Phragmitibacter flavus: one gene and its partner. The main gene of each other region encodes a partner of the protein of the gene in region 2 in a complex. Links are inferred from orthologs where the notes say so. Each region holds a gene or a part of one and is shown on either strand. Other genes may lie near its edges. The genes, in order: mnmG and mnmE.

What was found.
Region 1: the proteins of mnmE (region 2) and mnmG are in contact, whole or in part, in a solved structure (PDB 9HIP), measured with the Escherichia coli proteins. The link is inferred for Phragmitibacter flavus from one-to-one orthologs.

The regions. Positions count from the first base shown.
Region 1 is NZ_VAUV01000001.1:245,466-248,694, reverse strand. The notes cover bases 87-2,994. They hold mnmG (tRNA uridine-5-carboxymethylaminomethyl(34) synthesis enzyme MnmG), read right to left. Parts: upstream 2,544-2,994; coding sequence 630-2,543; downstream 87-629. Other genes in these bases: FEM03_RS01065 (thiamine pyrophosphate-dependent dehydrogenase E1 component subunit alpha), read left to right, coding at 2,708-2,994; FEM03_RS01075 (hypothetical protein), read left to right, coding at 87-591. Also shown: more of FEM03_RS01075, read left to right, coding at 1-86; more of FEM03_RS01065, read left to right, coding at 2,995-3,229. UniProt on the Escherichia coli protein: NAD-binding protein involved in the addition of a carboxymethylaminomethyl (cmnm) group at the wobble position (U34) of certain tRNAs, forming tRNA-cmnm(5)s(2)U34.
Region 2 is NZ_VAUV01000015.1:131,476-134,630, reverse strand. Bases 33-2,866 are described here. They hold mnmE (tRNA uridine-5-carboxymethylaminomethyl(34) synthesis GTPase MnmE), read left to right. Parts: upstream 33-690; coding sequence 691-2,043; downstream 2,044-2,866. Other genes in these bases: FEM03_RS19160 (DEAD/DEAH box helicase), read left to right, coding at 2,065-2,866; FEM03_RS19170 (hypothetical protein), read left to right, coding at 33-597. Outside these bases: more of FEM03_RS19170, read left to right, coding at 1-32; more of FEM03_RS19160, read left to right, coding at 2,867-3,155. UniProt on the Escherichia coli protein: Exhibits a very high intrinsic GTPase hydrolysis rate. Involved in the addition of a carboxymethylaminomethyl (cmnm) group at the wobble position (U34) of certain tRNAs, forming tRNA-cmnm(5)s(2)U34.

The DNA of each region.
Region 1 (3,229 bases), on a different replicon or contig from region 2:
GAGGCTGAACGTCGGCGCGTCCGACGTCTGCCCGACAAGAGCTCCGGCATCCGGAATCCTGAACCGTATCGTGACTATCCTGAAGATTCTGGTCCAAGGTCGCGCCGTGCACCAATAGACACCGATCCAAGAGATCGTTATGAAGACGATATGGAACCGGGTTTGGATCGGCGGGATCGGGATGGCTATGACGACAATCGTCGCCGTGATACGACAGAATATTACACCCCCGACCTCCCTTCGCCAGAACAGGCTGCCCCAGGGCCCAAGCTCAATTTGGAGAAACGTTCAACGAATCGCGATCGTGACGCAGTGGAGTCTTCACCTTCGATTCAAAAACCAACTGAAAGAAGGATCGACAAGGTGGAACCAAAAAGCTCGAACTCCAACTCTGGCCCTGCATTGGGATCAGGTGCTGGCACCACGGTAGAGCCAAAAGCGGCGTATGCGACTCCCGTTCCTGGACGCAGCGGTTTTGTTTATCCTCCCGGAGCCAAACAGGAATCCGCAAACATGCTGGACGTGCGCGGTCTGACTCCAGGTCAGAAAGCGCGTGATCCGAGAACGGGTGATGTGTTTCTCGTCCCCTGAACGGTTGTGCGGCAAGACTGGATTGGGTAGCTCGTGTGCTATTCAACAGGAGCTGCAGACGCTGGTTCATTGGCGCGGGCGCTTCCGCGTTTTACCGCGATGCTAACCACCGCAAGATCGGAAGGCGTCACCCCTTGAATGCGCGATGCTTGAGCGAAGGTCGCCGGGCGAATGGAGGCGAGCTTGAGACGCGCTTCCTTTTTGAGTCCCAGTAGACCGGCATAGTCGACCCATTCAGGAATGGCTTCGTGCTCCATCCGCGCTGCACGATTGACCTGATCTTCCTGCCGGGTGATGTAGCCGGCATATTTGATGTCATTCTGAGCGATGGCCCACAATTCATCATCGTGTTCGCGCAACAGATCTTCAGGCAAAGCAGCCCACACGTTTTCCGGTCGCTTGAGCCAGGTCGACACCTTCATGCTTTGATGGCTGGTCTGATCCAGTTCACCCCTCAATTTTTTCAGATTGGCGATCTTGTTCCGGGTGTGGTCGAGTCGAAAATCATCGACCAAACCAGAGGCCGCCGCTTTTTCAGTGAGTCTTAAATCGGCATTGTCCTGTCGCAGCAACAACCGGTATTCCGCCCTGCTGGTGAAGAGCCGGTAAGGTTCCGTGACGCCCTTGGTTACCAAGTCATCCACCAGCACTCCGAGGTAGGCATCGCTACGTTGCAAAACAAAGGGTGGTTTGCCCAATGCTTTGAGGGCGGCGTTAGCTCCCGCCAGCAATCCTTGGCCAGCGGCTTCCTCGTAACCTGAGGTGCCATTGATCTGACCGGCGAAATACAATCCTTCCACCCGTTTGGTTTCAAGGGTGTTTTGTAGTTGAGTAGGCGGGCAATAATCGTATTCAACCGCATACCCAGGGCGGACAATTTCAGCGCGCTCCAATCCTGCGATGCTGCGGATAAATTCCAGCTGAACCTCATGTGGCAGACTGGTCGAGACTCCGTTCACATAGAATTCGTTGGTCTGTTTTCCTTCGGGTTCGAGGAAGATCTGATGGCGTGTTTTGTCGGCAAAACGCACCACTTTGTCTTCGATGCTGGGGCAGTAGCGGGGTCCAATGCCCTCAATGATCCCACAATACATCGGTGATTTATCAAGATTGGCGCGGATGATGTCGTGGGTCTGAGGATTGGTGTAGGTCACCCAGCAGGGTAAATGTTCCACGTGGAACATTTTCTTCCCCCATCGATTCAGCGTAAACAGCCCTTCCTCATCGGGAAGCACACCGCTTAGGTAGCTAAAGCGAGGGGGTGGATCGTCTGCCTGCTGCTCCTCGCAATGGGAGAAGTCAATGCTGCGGCCATTGATGCGGCACGGGGTGCCGGTTTTGAAGCGCTCGACATCGAACCCAAGATCCCGAAGAGAATCACTCAGAGTGGAGATGGTGTCCCCCATCCTTCCCCCTGACTGATTTTGTAGACCTACATGGAGCAGACCCCGCATGAACGTGCCGGAACAAATCACCACCGACTTGGCGAGATAGATGACCCCCAGGGATGTGCGGATGCCTTTGATCTTGTCACCTTCCACCAGGATCTCAGCGGCATTTCCTTGCTGAAGGTCGAGGTTGGGCTGATTCTCCACCACCCACTTCATGCGGAACTGGTAGGCCTTCTTGTCGCATTGCGCACGAGGGGCCTGAACGCTGGGTCCCTTGTTGGCATTCAACATGCGGAATTGGATGCCTGTAGCATCGGTATTGAGAGCCATCGCTCCTCCAAGTGCATCGATCTCTCTAACCACATGACCCTTGGCGAGACCCCCGATGGCCGGGTTGCAGGACATCTGGGTGATGGTGTCCAAATTTTGGGTGAGCATCACAGTTTGGCAACCCAAGCGAGCCGCCGCTAAAGCAGCTTCCACTCCGGCATGCCCAGCACCACACACGATAACGTCGTAGATTTTAGGATAGGTAAACAGAGAGCTCTTGGGGTCTGACATGGTGAGAACGCATACCTTACCACGCTTGAAACGATCCGCAAAATGTTCCACGTGGAACACTTCTGGCTGTATGGAAGGGTTCTTTGGCTCTGCTTTAACCGAAGTTCAATCCCCTCTTGCCTTCCCTGCCTCCCCGCCTACAGTCACCATCTGATTTTCTCACCATGGCTGCCGTCCAAAAATCCATCAAACACAAAGACGCCCCCATCAATAAGGCGCTGAGCAAAGACGAAAAGATCGCGATATTCCGCGACATGAGTCGTATCCGCCGTTTTGAACAAATTGCGCTGAAACATTACAATGGTGAGAAGATGGGCGGCTTCCTCCACCTTTACATCGGCCAGGAATCGGTCGCCGTCGGATGCGCTTCTTTGATGGGAGAAAACGACCACATGATCACCGCCTATCGCGATCATGGTCATGCTCTTGCCGTTGGCATGGGCATGAACGAGGGCATGGCGGAGTTGTTCGGCAAAAAGACCGGCTGCTCCAAAGGCAAGGGTGGATCGATGCACTACTTCGCCCCTTCCAAAAACTACTGGGGTGGCCACGGGATTGTTGCAGGTCAGACTCCCCTCGGCACCGGCATTGCTTTCGGACTAAAATACAAAGAGCTTAAGGGCTGTTGCATGACTTTCATGGGCGACGGTGCCGTCAACCAAGGTGCATTCCATGAAAGCCTTAAC
Region 2 (3,155 bases):
GAAATCCAACCAGTGATGGAGCAGTATTATCGTTCGAATCCCGATGGCCCCATCCGCATCAACGACGTGGGTGTGATTGCCCGGTGGGAGCCGGATGCGGTTCCCGGAGTTCACCGGCATCATGTATTTGAAATATCGGGTGGCGACATCCCCGCTTCTCTGCCGGTGATGGTCGAGGAAAACGAAAAGGGCTGGCAGGTGGACTGGCTGACTTTTATCGAGGGCAAAGATCAATTGTTGGAGCGATTCTGTGCCGAATATGTGGACCAACCCGCGCGGTTCCGGGTGCTCGCGCGACGGAAGAAGTATTTTCAAGAGGATGTTCCCGGGCTGGTGGTGCCGGGCCTGGAGTCAAAAATTTCTTACGAGATTCAGCCGCCCGCCCCAGGGTTTGTGACTTTTGCTTTTGCGGAGATGAATACGCCCCTCGCGACGGACCTTGACCGGTTGTTGGGCTGGGATGTGTTGAGTGCAACCGTGGTGATGGAATTGCAGTGGCGCCGCGAAGGCGATAAAAAATGGGTCGAGATCGTGGGTCTGCCTTATACCAGCTGGCGCACCCCAAAACCGGCTCTGAAGAACGCGAACGCACCGTGATGTGATGACGGTTGCAGCCAGGGCTTGGCGCGATAACGTGGAAGATAATGCGGATGATCTTAAGTCGAGAAATGGAAAGGACAGTGAGCCGTGATGTCTGAAACGATTGCGGCCATCAGCACAGCATTTGGAGAGGCGGCGATTGGCGTGATTCGTCTGTCCGGTCCGCAGGCGCGCGAGATGGCGGGGGCGGTTTTTGAAGGTCGGGTGCCGGTGGCGGATCTTGAGCCGCGATTCCAACATTTCGGCCGGATCGTGGATGGCAACGGTTCGACGGTGGACTCGGTGTTGCTGACGGTTTTCAGAAAACCGGCGAGCTATACGGGTGAGGATGTGGTGGAGATCAGCGGTCACGGAGGCATCTTGGTGACGCGGCGCATTTATGAATTGCTGCTCGCCCAAGGCGCGCGCGCAGCGGAACCGGGGGAATTCACCCAAAGGGCGTTTTTGAACGGCAAGATGGACCTTACCCAGGCCGAAGCGGTGATGGATTTGATCCATGCGCAAAGCGAACTGGCTTTGCAGGCGGCCACCCAGCAACTCGAAGGCCGACTCGGCAAAGAGGCGGAGATATTGCGCGATGATCTGATTGGCTTGGTGGCGCATTTGGAGGCTTACATCGATTTTCCGGAGGAGGACATCGATCCCGACACGGGTGCCGCGATGGAGGCACGCATGGAGGGACTGATTGGGTGTTTGCAGGGTTTGCTGGACACGGCGGAGCACGGACGCATTTTGCGCAGCGGGGCTCGCACGGTCATTTGCGGGGAGCCCAATGTGGGAAAGTCCTCCCTGCTCAATCTGCTGACGGGGGTGGATCGGGCGATTGTGAGCGCACAGGCGGGCACGACGCGGGACACGATTGAGGAGATGCTGCACATCCACGGTTTACCGTTTCGGTTGGTGGATACGGCGGGTTTGCGTGAACACACCAGTGATCTCATCGAAGCGACCGGCATGGAGCGGACGCGCAAAGAACTGGCGCAGGCTGACGTGATTCTCGAAGTGGTGGATGGAAGCCAACCGATGGCCGAAGCCAGGCGGGTGGAACTGCCTGCGGGGACGAGCGGTCGGGTGGTGTTGATCCTGAACAAATCGGATGAAGCCACGCATGAGAGTTGGTCGCTTGCTGGAGGTCTGGCCCTGTCCTGCAAAACAGGGGCGGGCATTGAGACATTGCGGGCGGCAATGAAAGACAAAGTGTGGTCGGGTGCAGGAAGAGAACAGGGGCAGCTGGTCGCAATCAATGCGCGGCACCAGCGTTGTTTTCAGGAAGCCAAAGGCGGCATGGAAAGGGCTCTGGAAGCGTTCCGTGGTCAACTGGCACCGGAGTTTGTGGCGGTCGATGTGCGCGAGGCGTTACAGGCGGTCGGCGAGGTGACGGGCCGGGTGGATGTGGAAGAAATTTTGGGAGTGATCTTCAGTCAGTTTTGCATTGGCAAGTGAGAGTGAGGGAATCAATCCGCCATGGCACTTTCTCTGGCATTCAGTCCAAGCGGACATTTGATGGTTGAAGAGGGGGCAGAAGAGGTCTGGGGTTTTTTTGCGGCGAGTGATGAGGCGGAACTGCGCGAGGCATCGGCGGGTGGTGATGGAGCGATGTTGCTGTGGTTGTCGGCAAAATGGCCGACGGATGGACTTCCCCCTGCGGCGGTGTGGTGGCGGGAGATGGCGGGCTGGTATTTCGCCGAGTTTTGCCAGCGTGGTGGTCGGCACGAGATGGCGCAACCCGCCGAGGACAAGTGGGTATCGTATTTGGAACGGGCACCCGTGATGCGCGGGGCGGAGTTTTTGTCGGTGGATGGTTTGCGTAAGGTCTGGCAGCGGCTGGACAAGGCAGTTGAAAAAGACATTGAAGCCCATGGCGGCGATGCGGAAGGCTGGTTGCGCGAGCGGCTGCCGCATTGGCATTTGGTGGGTCGGGTGACGCTGCACTTGGCCGAGAACAAGAAGAGTCTGGACCGGCCGTTTGCGTTTTTGGCGACCTACACCAGCGGTTTGAACGATCAGGGGAAACCCCGCCATTTGCCGTTGCAGCAGGCGGTGAAGGAGCATGCAGGGAAGAAGGATCGGGCGGCGTTGTTGCATTTGCTGGAGCCCTTGAGCCTGGCGTCCGAACAAAGCGGTTGGGCAAGGGAGATGCTGGAAAGCGGGGCAATTTATCAGGCGCAGGGCTGGTCTCCAGGACAGGCGCTGGGCTTTCTGCGGGAAGTGCCGGTAATGGAGCGTTGCGGATTGACGGTGCGGATTCCAAACTGGTGGAAGGCTTCCAATCCGCCGCGTCCCAAGGTGAGTGTGAAGGTGGAATCGGCCGGAGGCGGGTCTTCAGGGTTGCAGGTGGATGGGTTGTTGCACTTCAACATTGAGGTCAGTTTGGATGGAGAAAAACTGACCGAGGAAGAGATGAAGGCGCTGCGGACGGCGGAGGGTTTGGTTTTGGTGAAGGGCAAGTGGGTGGAGGCAAATGCAGAAAAATTGCAGGCGGTTTTTGATCACTGGCAGCGGGCCAGGGGGATGCAATACCAGGGCGGCATGTCGTTTTTGCAGGCGATGCGGCT